One region of the Nocardioides nitrophenolicus genome, then DNA from elsewhere that is predicted to be linked to it. Evidence: riboswitches for the same ligand, from Rfam matches in the RefSeq annotation. Region 1 holds a riboswitch; the other holds the start of a gene.
The links. Region 1 has a riboswitch for glycine ahead of gcvP (aminomethyl-transferring glycine dehydrogenase). Riboswitches for the same ligand answer to the same signal wherever they lie in the genome.
Positions count from the first base shown of each region.

Region 1 (5,363 bases):
CATGGTGCACGAGCCGAGCGGGATCATGCCGCGATCGAGGGCGTAGTCGCGGTTGGAGAGGCGCGCCAGGTAGCGCAGCATCGAGGTCTCGTTGTGGTGGGTGTTGAACACCGGGTGGGTGAGGAACTCGGTGGTGCGCTCGAGGTCCTCGGGCAGTCCGGCGTCGCCCTCGGCCGACACCTCGGTGACGCCGAAGGCACCGAGGACGGCGCTCAGGGTCGTCTCCCCCGCGGTCTCGCCGAAGGCGACGCCGACGGTGTCGGCGTCGACCAGGCGCAGGTGGATCTCGGCCTCGCGGGCGGCCGCGACGACCGCCTCGGCCCGGCCGGGCACCCGGACGGTGAGGGTGTCGAAGAAGCTCTCGTTGACGACCTCGACCCCCGCGGCCACGAGGGACGCCGCGGCGCGGCGGGCCAAGCCGTGGATGTCGCCGGCGATGGCGCGCAGCCCGTCGGGACCGTGGTAGACGGCGTACATCCCCGCGGTGACCGCGAGCAGCACCTGCGCGGTGCAGATGTTGGAGGTCGCCTTGTCGCGGCGGATGTGCTGCTCGCGGGTCTGCAGGGCGAGGCGGTAGGCCAGGTGGCCCTCGGCGTCGACCGACACGCCGACCAGGCGGCCCGGCAGCTGCCGCTCGAGTCCCTCGCGCACGGCCATGAAGCCGGCGTGCGGGCCGCCGTAGAACAGCGGCACGCCGAAGCGCTGGGCCGAGCCGACGACGACGTCGGCGCCGAGCGCGCCCGGCGCCTCGAGTAGGGTCAGCGCGAGCAGGTCGGCGGCGACGACGGCCAGGCCACCCTGCTCGTGGACGGCGTCGATGATCGGCTCGAGGTCGGGGACCCGGCCGGAGGCGCCCGGGTACTGCACCAGCACGCCGGACACCGGTCCCTCGGGCAGGCCGGCGCCGAGGTCGGCGACCACGATCTCGATGCCGAGCCCCTCGCAGCGGGTGGCGACCACGTCGATGGTCTGCGGCAGTGCGTCGGCGTCGACCACGAACGGCCCGGTGGCCTTGCGGTTGGCGCGGTGGGCCAGGGCCACGGCCTCGGCCGCGGCGGTGCCCTCGTCGAGCAGCGACGAGCCGGCCGTGTGCAGGCCGGCCAGGTCGGAGACCATGGTCTGGAAGTTGATCAGCGCCTCGAGCCGGCCCTGCGAGATCTCCGGCTGGTAGGGCGTGTAGGCGGTGTACCAGCTCGGGTCCTCGAGCACGTTGCGCCGGATCACGGCGGGCGTCACCGTGGCGTGGTAGCCCAGCCCGATCATCGACTCGCCGGGGACGTTGGCGCCCGCGAGCGCACGCAGCTCCGCGGCGGCCGTCTCCTCGTCGACGCCGGCCGGCAGCCCGAGCGGCTCGGAGGAGCGGATGGACTTCGGTACGGCGGCGTCCATCAGGGCGTCGAGAGATGCGTGACCGAGACGGTCGAGCATGGTCTCGACCTGGGCGTCGTCGGGTCCGATGTGACGAGTGACGAAGGGGGCGCTCATGAGCAGGCGTGCTCCTCGGGTCGGGTCGAATGCGTTCGAGCCCTCCCCCTCTGTCGGCGCGCCAGTGCGCCTTCAGAGTTGCCTGCTCCACACGGTCCTGGCGCCTGAGAGGTTCCGGGGAGGGATTGCCCCTTCGGCGCAGACACGGGGTCTGACTCTCCCGTGCGGCATCAACAGCGACTGACAGGCTACCCCACGTTGCGGGCGGCGCGGCGCGCGGCGAGCTCGTCGCCGGCGACCGGAGCCGACGGCTCCGACACGTTGGCGTGCTCGCTCGGGAGCTCGGCGAGGGTGCCCTCGATCTCGCGCCAGACGCCGCCGATGGCGATGCCGAACACGCCCTGGCCACCCTGCAGCAGGTCGATCACCTCGTCATTGCTGGTGCACTCGTAGACCGAGGCGCCGTCGCTCATCAAGGTGACCTGGGTGAGGTCGTCGGTGCCCCGCTCCCGCAGGTGGCTGACGGCGGTGCGGATGTTCTGCAGCGAGATGCCGGCGTCGAGCAGCCGCTTGATGATCTTGAGGATCAGGATGTCGCGGAAGCTGTAGAGCCGCTGGGACCCGGAGCCCTTCGCGCCGCGCACGCTCGGCTCGATCAGGCCCGTGCGGGCCCAGTAGTCGAGCTGGCGGTAGGTGATGCCGGCGGCGTTGCACGCGGTCGGGCCGCGGTAGCCGAGGTCGCTGGGCAGCGGGGACACGTCATCGGTGAAGAGCAGGCCCTGCTCCTCGGCGGCAGCAGTCGCCGCGGTCACGTCCTGACCGACCTTCTCGGGCTGCTGCTCGTTCACGGATCCTCCAGGTCGCGGTGCGGATGCAGGGGGGATTGCACTGCTGTCGTTTCGACTCCCTCACGGTACGGCCGGGGCATCGGGCCGGTCAAAGACGTGACCGGGCGTGTCGCCGAAAACCCTCACCCTGAGCCTGAGGTTCACCCCTCGGCGCCGAAGTCCTCCGGCGAGACGTGGTCGAGGAACTCGCGGAACGCCTCGACCTCGTCCTCCTCCTCGGCGGGCGCGGCCAGCCCGGCCTCGGCGAGCACGTCCTCGGCGCAGTAGATCGTGGTCCCCGTGCGCAGCGCGAGGGCGATCGAGTCGGACGGGCGCGCGCTGACCTCGACGCCCGAGGCGAAGACCAGGGTGGCGTAGAAGACGCCCTCGCGGACGTCGGTGATCCGCACCTCGCTCAGCTCGTTGCCGGTGGCGGCGAGCACGTCCTTCATCAGGTCGTGGGTCAGCGGCCGGGGCGGGACGACGCCCTGCTGGGCGAAGGCGATCGCGGTGGCCTCGACCGCCCCGATCCAGATCGGCAGGTAGCGCTCGCCGGACACCTCCCGCAGCAGCACGATCGGCTGGTTGGAGGGCATCTCCACCCGGACACCCATCACGTCGACCTCGCGCATGCGTCCAGCCTACTGCGTCGGGTCGAGCCGCCCCGGAGGGCTCAGAGCCGGCGCAGCCCGGCCTTGACCAGGGTGGCGTGCAGCCGCACGGACAGGGCGGCGATCTCGCTGACCGCCTCCTCCGCGCGGGCGCTGGCCCCCGCGTCGCGGCCCTTGCGGGGCGTGACGACCTGCTCGATCAGCCCGACCTCGCGGTCGGCCGCGGCGCGGAAGGCGCGCAGGTGGCGCGGCTCGATGCCGTAGTCGGCCAGCTCGCGCGCGGTCTGGGCGATCACCAGGGCGTCGGTGTCGTAGTGGCCGGTCGGCGAGGGGCTGATCAGCGCGAACGACTCGAGCTGGCCGAGGAGCTCCTCGTCGATCTCGGCCACCTTGATCAGCTCCTTGCGCGAGAGTCGCAACCGGTCGGTGCGGCGGAAGGACTCGGGCGCGGGTAGCCCGTCGGCGCCGAGCGCGACGGTGGGCACGGTCGGCACGACCGGCTCCGGCTCCGGCGGCGCCAGGCCGCGGTCGATGGCGTCGAGGTGCTCGCCGATCACCTTGAGCGGCAGGTAGTGGTCGCGCTGCATCCGCAGGATGTAGCGCAGCCGCTCGATGTCGGCCTCCGAGAACTTGCGGTAGCCCGCGGGGGTGCGCTCCGGCTTGACCAGGCCCTCGGCCTCGAGGAACCGGATCTTGGGGATGCTGATGTCCTCGAAGTCGGCCCGCAGCCGGTCGAGCACCTGCCCGATGTTGAGCCGTGGCTCCCGCTCGCCCCGAGCGACGGCAGCAGTCATCCCGCAGCCGTCCCTCAGGCGCTCTCGTGACCCGCGAAGAAGACCAGGCGGTACTTGCCGACCTGGACCTCGTCACTGTCCTTGAGCTGGACCTTCTCGATCCGGTCGCGGTTGACGTAGGTGCCGTTGAGGCTGCCGGCGTCCTCGACGGTGAAGTTGTCGCCGTCACGGCGGAACACGGCGTGCCGACGCGAGACCGTGACGTCGTCGAGGAAGATCCCGCTCTCGGGGTGGCGGCCGGCGCTGACCTCGTCGGCGTCGAGCAGGAACCGGCTGCCGGAGCCCGGCCCCTTCTGGACGACGAGCAGCGCATGGCCGACCGGGAGCGCGTCGACGGCCGCGGCGTCGACCGGGCTCAGGGCGCGGTCGGACGTCTCGACGCCGGCGTTCGCGCCGGCTCCGCCGCCGAACTGGATGGTGGCGGTCGCGTCGCTCACGGGCGCCGGCTCGGGGGCGACCAGGCGGTTCCCGCACTGCGAGCAGAAGCGGGCGTCATCGGGGTTCTGCCGACCACAGGCGGTGCAGAACGGCATCAGTTGCTCCTCACGGTGGGTCTGTTACGAACCTACCGGATCAGTTGTCGAGCTGGGCCTCATATGCGGCGGCGTCGAGCAGCCCGTCGAGATCGGCGGCGTCGGCCGGCACCACCTCGAAGAGCCAGCCGGCGCCGTAGGGGTCGTTGTTGACCAGCTCGGGCGTGGCGTCGAGAGCCTCGTTGACGGCGACCACCTCGCCGGAGACGGGGGCGTACACGTCGCTGACCGACTTCGTCGACTCGAGCTCGCCGCACGAGTCGCCGGCGGTGACCGTCGCGCCCACCTCGGGCAGGGAGACGTAGACGATGTCGCCGAGGGCGTCCTGGGCGTAGTCGGTGATCCCGACCCGCACCGAGCCGGCCGACTCGCCGGGCTGCCGCAGCCACTCGTGCTCGACGGTGTACTTCAGGTCCGCGGGGTTCGTCATGGCCCGAAGGCTACTGCCCGGGGAGATCGCGCGGGTAGGTGACACCTGCTCCGCGCGCGACGACACACCCGTGCGCGCGACTTCCTAGTCGGGAACGGCGAACGAAGGCTGCTCGCGGCGCACCACGGACTCGATGTCGACCGTGCGCAGCTGCTGGACGGCCACCACGGCGCCGTCCTCCTCGAGCTGCTTCTTCGGGCCGAGGGCGAAGGTCATCGCGTTGGCGAGCGCCCCGGGCTCGCCGATCGCCACGATGACGTACGGCGCCTCGATCCGCTCCCCGTCGACGAGGAAGCCGCCGTCGGACTCCGCGAACGAGGTCTGCGCGACCACCCGGACCGTGCCGTTGATCTCGATCGACTCGGCGCCGACCGTGCGCAGCTCCTGGATGGTGTCGAGCAGCGAGCCGAGCCGGACCCGGCCGTCCTCCTCCTCGATGGTGACCCGCAGGCCCGGGCCGGTCACGGGCACCAGGCCGGCCAGGATGTTGAGGTCGTCGACCTCGGCCTCGGCCTGGTCGATCGCGGTCTGCCGCTTGGACGAGTCGTCCCGCAGCCCGCTGGCCACCTCGTCCAGGCGGTCGATCTCGGTCTCGGTGCGCTGGCGGGTGCCGGCCAGGCCGTTGAGCAGGTCGATCAGCTCCTGCTCGCGCAGGCCGGCGTAGGTGTCGTCGGTGCCGGCTGTGCGGACCTGGGTGACGGCGCCGAAGCCGAGCAGGGCGAGGAGCGCCGCGGCCACCAGCT
Region 1 covers NZ_JAFBBY010000001.1:5,580,440-5,585,802, reverse strand. The annotation lists gene gcvP (aminomethyl-transferring glycine dehydrogenase) at 1-1,485, opposite strand, end outside; glycine riboswitch at 1,568-1,658, opposite strand; gene JOD66_RS26790 (MerR family transcriptional regulator) at 1,674-2,273, opposite strand; gene JOD66_RS26785 (bifunctional nuclease family protein) at 2,414-2,884, opposite strand; gene ftsR (transcriptional regulator FtsR) at 2,926-3,657, opposite strand; gene JOD66_RS26775 (FHA domain-containing protein) at 3,672-4,190, opposite strand; gene gcvH (glycine cleavage system protein GcvH) at 4,231-4,620, opposite strand; gene JOD66_RS26765 (DUF881 domain-containing protein) at 4,705-5,363, opposite strand, start outside.

Region 2 (5,363 bases), 420 kb from region 1:
GGCCGAGCTGGAGGCCCTGCACACCGCGGTGCTCGCCAGCTCGCCTGTCGGTCACACACTGCGCAACGCGGTGCCGGTCGAGGTGACCCTGGCCTGAGCCCGGGCAGCATCAGTGGATCAGGTCGCGCCAGTTCGCCGGCACCCGGCCGCGCGGCCCGGGCGCCGGCTGGTCGTCGGGGTGGCTGGTGGGCGCGGCGAGCTCGGGGCCGGCGTAGTAGTCCTCGCCGGCGTAGTCCCAGAACCAGTCCTCACCCGGCTCGTACGACTGCACGATCGGGTGCCCGCTCTCGCGGAAATGGGCGGTGGCGTGCTGGGCGGGCGAGCTGTCGCAGCACCCGACGTGGCCGCACGCCGCGCACCGGCGCAGGTGCACCCACCAGCCGTCCGCGGCCGTGCACTCGGCACAGCCCGGCCCACTCGGCGGTACGTCGGTCTCGATCGCGGGGATCTCCTCGGCCATGACCCGACCCTAGGAACCGAGGTCAGGGGATGTACAGGGTCGCCTTGATCGGGTTGTGGTCGGACGCCATCGGGGTGGCGTACCTGCCGCCCGCGAGCACCGCGATGTTCTCCCAGCTCGGCACGGTGATGCCCGGCGAGACGAAGATCCGGTCGACGTGGGTCGGCCAGGTCGTCGAGCGCGGCGGGTCGGTCTTGAAGCCGTGCGCGGAGTTGAGGTACGGGTAGGTCAGCTGGGCGGCGATGTCGACGGCATCGGCGTACCCCGCGCCCTCCATGACCAGGCGGGGGGTGTCGGTCTGCCCTCGTCGATCGAGGCCACGGTGCGAGTTGAAGTCGCCGAGCACGACCGTCGGCCGGCCCGGGAACGCGCCGGTGACCCGGCCGAGGACGTAGGAGGTCTCCTGCTGGCGGATGCCGTCGGCCTTGCCGTCGCGCAGGTGGACCGCGGCGATGGCGACCTGCTTGCCCGTCGCCCGGTGCTGGATCAGCGCCTGGCAGAAGCCGTGGTCGCGGTCGCCGAACCTGGTGAACCGGGTGCCCTTGCTGTTGGCCTTGGGGTCGACCACGGCGTACGCGCTGGAGCGGACGTAGGCGGTCTGGCTGAACAGCTTGCGCTTCTTGCTCCGCTGGGTCTGGCAGGCCAGCTCGTAGCCGCGCTTGGCCATGACCTTGCCGATCCAACGCTTCTTCTTGCCGTACTTGTGGGCGACGTGGCCCTCGACGAACACCAGGATGTCGGACCCGATCCGGTCGATGTCGGCGACGACCTTCTTCTGCCGCTTCTTCCACTTCCAGCCGCTGTTGCACTTCGACTTCGAGCCGCAGCGCAGGTTGAAGGTGGCCGCGGTGGTGGCCAGCGCGGTCGGGGTGACGGCGCGCGAGACCGGCGGGGTCACCTTGCAGGCCCGCGGGCTGCCCGCACCGCCGTTGTTGCCCAACAGCGCGAAGCAGTACGTCGTGCCGGCCGTCAGCCCTCCCACGACGGTGCGCGTCCCAGCGATGCCGCGGCCCACGAGCTGGCCGGTCATGATCGGCTCGCCCTCACCCTTGAGGGCGTAGACGTCGTAGGCCGACGCGCCGGGCGCGGGGTCCCAGTCGAGGGTGATCGCGACCGACCCGTCGCGCTGGACCGCCTGTCCGGAGATCCAGGGCGCGGTCGGCCGCGCGGCCGCATCGGCGGAGGTCACCGCGGACGCCAGGCCGAGGGTGACGGCGAGTGCGGTCAGGACGGGAAGCAGACGACGCATGGGCTTTACCTTTGCGTAAAGAAGGGCCTTCACGCAGGTCGATCCCCAAAATGGGTGATGACATACCCGTTCGACACCGGCCGATGGCTCACCAGGGTGAGGGCTCGTAGTCCTTCACGAAGCAGCCGTACAGGTCCTCCCCCGCCTCGCCGCGCACGATCGGGTCGTAGACCCGGGCCGCGCCGTCGACCAGGTCGAGCGGGGCGTGCCAGCCCTCGGCCGCGATCCGCAGCTTCTCGTGGTGCGGCCGCTCGTCGGTGATCCAGCCGGTGTCGACGGCCGTCATCAGGATCTTGTCGGACTCGAACAGCTCGCCCGACGAGGTGCGGGTCATCATGTTGAGCGCGGCCTTGGCCATGTTGGTGTGGGGGTGTCCGGCGCCCTTGTAGCGCCGGGAGAACTGCCCCTCCATCGCGGACACGTTCACGATGTAGGCGCGGCGGGCGCCGTTCTGGACCGCCGCACGCAGCGCCGGGCGCAGCCGGGAGTTGATTAGGAAGGGCGCGATCGAGTTGCAGAACTGCACCTCGAGCAGCTCGAGCGGGTCCACCTCGTCGAGGACCTGGGTCCAGGAGTTGTTGTCCTGGATGTCGGGGATCAGGCCGCCGGCGTCGATGGCCGTGCCGGCGAGATGCTGCTCCAGCGACGCGTTGCCGGCCTTCAGCGCGAGCGCCGTCAGCGACGCGGCGTTGTGGGCGGCCAGCGCCGACTCCGCCGACTCCCCCTCGTGGTGGGCCACCGCATGGTCGGAGAGCGCCCCCGCGATCGCCGCCGGGTGGGCCTCGGAGATCCGGTCGAAGGCGACCATCTCGGGCAGCTCGATCCCGCTCGGCAGCGGCGCGAGCTCGCCCTCGGTGAGGTGGGAGTAGGCGCCGGGCAGCCGGCGTACGGTCTGGCAGGCGTTGTTGATGATGATGTCGAGCGGGCCGTCGGCCGCGACGTCGTCGGTGAGCGAGATGACCTGGGTGGGGTCGCGCAGGTCGATGCCGACGACCTTGAGCCGGTGCAGCCAGTCGGCGGAGTCCTCCATCGCGGCGAACCGGCGCACGGCGTCCTTGGGGAAGCGCGTGGTGATCGTGGTGTGCGCCCCGTCGCGGAGCAGGCGCAGCGCGATGTACATGCCGATCTTGGCCCGGCCGCCGGTCAGCAGCGCCCGCTTGCCGGTGAGGTCGGTGCGCTGGTCGCGCTTCGCGTGGCTCTTCGCGGCGCAGCGCGGGCACAGCCAGTGGTAGAACGCGTCGACGAGGGTGAAGTCCTCCTTGCAGATGTAGCACCCCCGCGCGGTGAGCAGCTCACCGGCGAAGGCGCCCTGCGCGGTGGAGACCAGCGGGATCCCGGCGGTCTCGTCGTCGATCCGCATCGGCGACCCGGTCGCCGTCTTCTCGATGATGTCCTGGTCGTGACGCTGCCGCTCGAGCCGGATCTCGGCCCGGCGCTGCTTCTTGATCAGCTTGTACATGTACGACGCCGCGCGCTTCATGGTGCGCACGTCCTCGTGGTCGGGATCGAGCAGCGGGACCTGACGCAGGACCTTGAGGGTGATGGCGAGCTCGTCGGGGTCGATCCCGGCCAGCCGCTCGTCGGTGTCGGGGCGAGGCACCGCCCGATGGTACGGGGCCCGGCCCGCGGATGCCGTATGCTCGCTGCGCGCCATGATCGGCGTCACAACTCAACATCGCGCCGTTCGAACCCCGGCGGGAGAGTCCCTGTCCCTCGTGGACGGGGCGCCGAAGGAGCAAATCTCCCCAAGAATCTCTCAGGCCCCCTGACCGCCGGGACGAGGCGAACTCTGGAAAGACGGACCGGACCCACCGGCCCGCACCCACGGTGCAAGCCGCCCGGCCGGGCGGTGAAGCTCTCAGGTAGCGATGACAGAGCGGGGAGGCAACCCAGCCACGAGTCCGGCGTACGCCGTGCTCCCCACGAGGAAGCCTCCCGATGACCACACCTTCCGTGACCCCACGGCTCACCCCGCTGCACGACGTCCATGCCGCCCTCGGCGCGTCGTTCACCGACTTCGCGGGCTGGCAGATGCCGGTCCGCTACGCCTCGGAGACCGCCGAGCACCGCGCGGTCCGCACGAGCGCGGGACTCTTCGACCTGACCCACATGGGCGAGATCGAGCTGGTCGGCCCGGGCGCCGGCGCCGCGCTCGACCACGCCCTGGTCGGCCGCCCCTCCGCGATCGGCGTGGGCCGGGCCCGCTACTCGATGATCTGCGCCGAGGACGGCGGGATCATCGACGACCTGGTCGTCTACCGGCTCGCCGACGAGCACTTCCTCGTCGTCGCCAACGCCAGCAATGTCGCCGTCGTCGCCCCCGAGCTGGCCGCCCGCGCGGCGGACCACGACGTCACGGTCACCGACACCTCGGCCGACTGGGCGCTGCTCGCCGTCCAGGGCCCCGCGTCCGCCGAGATCCTGTCCGGGCTCACCGACCTCCACGTCCCGGACCTCACGTACTACGCCATCGACGCCGGCACCCTCGCCGGCAGCGACGTGCTGCTGGCCCGCACCGGCTACACCGGCGAGGACGGCTTCGAGATCTACTGCAGGCCGGGCGACGCGGCGGCGATCTGGTCCGCGCTGAGCACGGCGGGCCAGGCCCACGGGCTGGTCCCGGCCGGCCTCGCCTGCCGCGACACGCTGCGCCTGGAGGCCGGGATGCCGCTCTACGGCCACGAGCTGGACCGCGACACCACGCCGTACGAGGCCGGCCTGGGCCGGGTCGTCGTCCTCGACAAGCCCGCGGGCTTCGTCGGCCAGGAGGCGCTGGCGCGGCGCGAGGAGGAAGGACCGCGGCGGGTGCTGGTCGGCCTGGTCGCCACCGGCCGCCGCTCGCCCCGCGCCGGCTACCCGGTCGTCGACCCCGCGACCGGCGCCGAGGTCGGCGTCGTCACCAGCGGCTCGCCCTCCCCCACGCTGGAGAGGCCGATCGCCATGGCCTACGTCCCGCCGGCGCTGGCCGCCCCGGGCACGCGGGTCCAGGTGTCGCTGCGCGGCACCCTCGAGGACGCCGACGTCGTCGAGCTCCCCTTCTACCGCCGCAACCGCTGAGCCGTCAGGAGTCACCCATGAGCAACCCCACCCACGTCCAGTACACCGCCGAGCACGAGTGGATCGCCCTCGACGGCGACACCGCCAAGGTCGGCGTCACCGCCTACGCCGCCGACGCCCTCGGCGACGTCGTCTACGTCGACCTGCCGGCCGTCGGCAGCACCGTCACCGCCGGCGAGTCCTGCGGCGAGCTCGAGTCGACCAAGTCGGTCAGCGACCTCTATGCGCCGGTCACCGGCGAGGTGGTCGAGGTGAACGACGCCGTCGACGCCGACCCGAGCCTGGTCAACAGCGACCCGTTCGGCCAGGGCTGGCTGTTCGTCGTCAAGGTGACCGCGACCGGCGAGCTGATGGACGCGGCGGCGTACGACGCACTGATCGCGGAGGCATGACCGCCGTGGTGCCGGAGGGGCGCAGGCTCCTCCGGCTGGAGGTACGCAACGCGGAGACCCCGATCGAGCGGAAGCCGTCGTGGATCCGCACGAAGGCGGTGATGGGCCCCGAGTACCGCGGCCTGAAGAAGCTGGTGACGTCCGAGGGCCTGCACACCGTGTGCCAGGAAGCCGGCTGTCCCAACATCTTCGAGTGCTGGGAGGA
Region 2 covers NZ_JAFBBY010000001.1:5,162,377-5,167,739, reverse strand. The annotation lists gene JOD66_RS24845 (OsmC family protein) at 1-97, shown strand, start outside; gene JOD66_RS24840 (UBP-type zinc finger domain-containing protein) at 110-460, opposite strand; gene JOD66_RS24835 (endonuclease/exonuclease/phosphatase family protein) at 483-1,709, opposite strand; gene JOD66_RS24830 (SDR family NAD(P)-dependent oxidoreductase) at 1,798-3,309, opposite strand; glycine riboswitch at 3,395-3,491, shown strand; glycine riboswitch at 3,497-3,586, shown strand; gene gcvT (glycine cleavage system aminomethyltransferase GcvT) at 3,648-4,766, shown strand; gene gcvH (glycine cleavage system protein GcvH) at 4,784-5,158, shown strand; gene lipA (lipoyl synthase) at 5,155-5,363, shown strand, end outside.
Region 2: it holds a riboswitch for glycine, as region 1 does, so the genes downstream of both, gcvT (glycine cleavage system aminomethyltransferase GcvT) here and gcvP (aminomethyl-transferring glycine dehydrogenase) in region 1, are expected to answer to the same signal.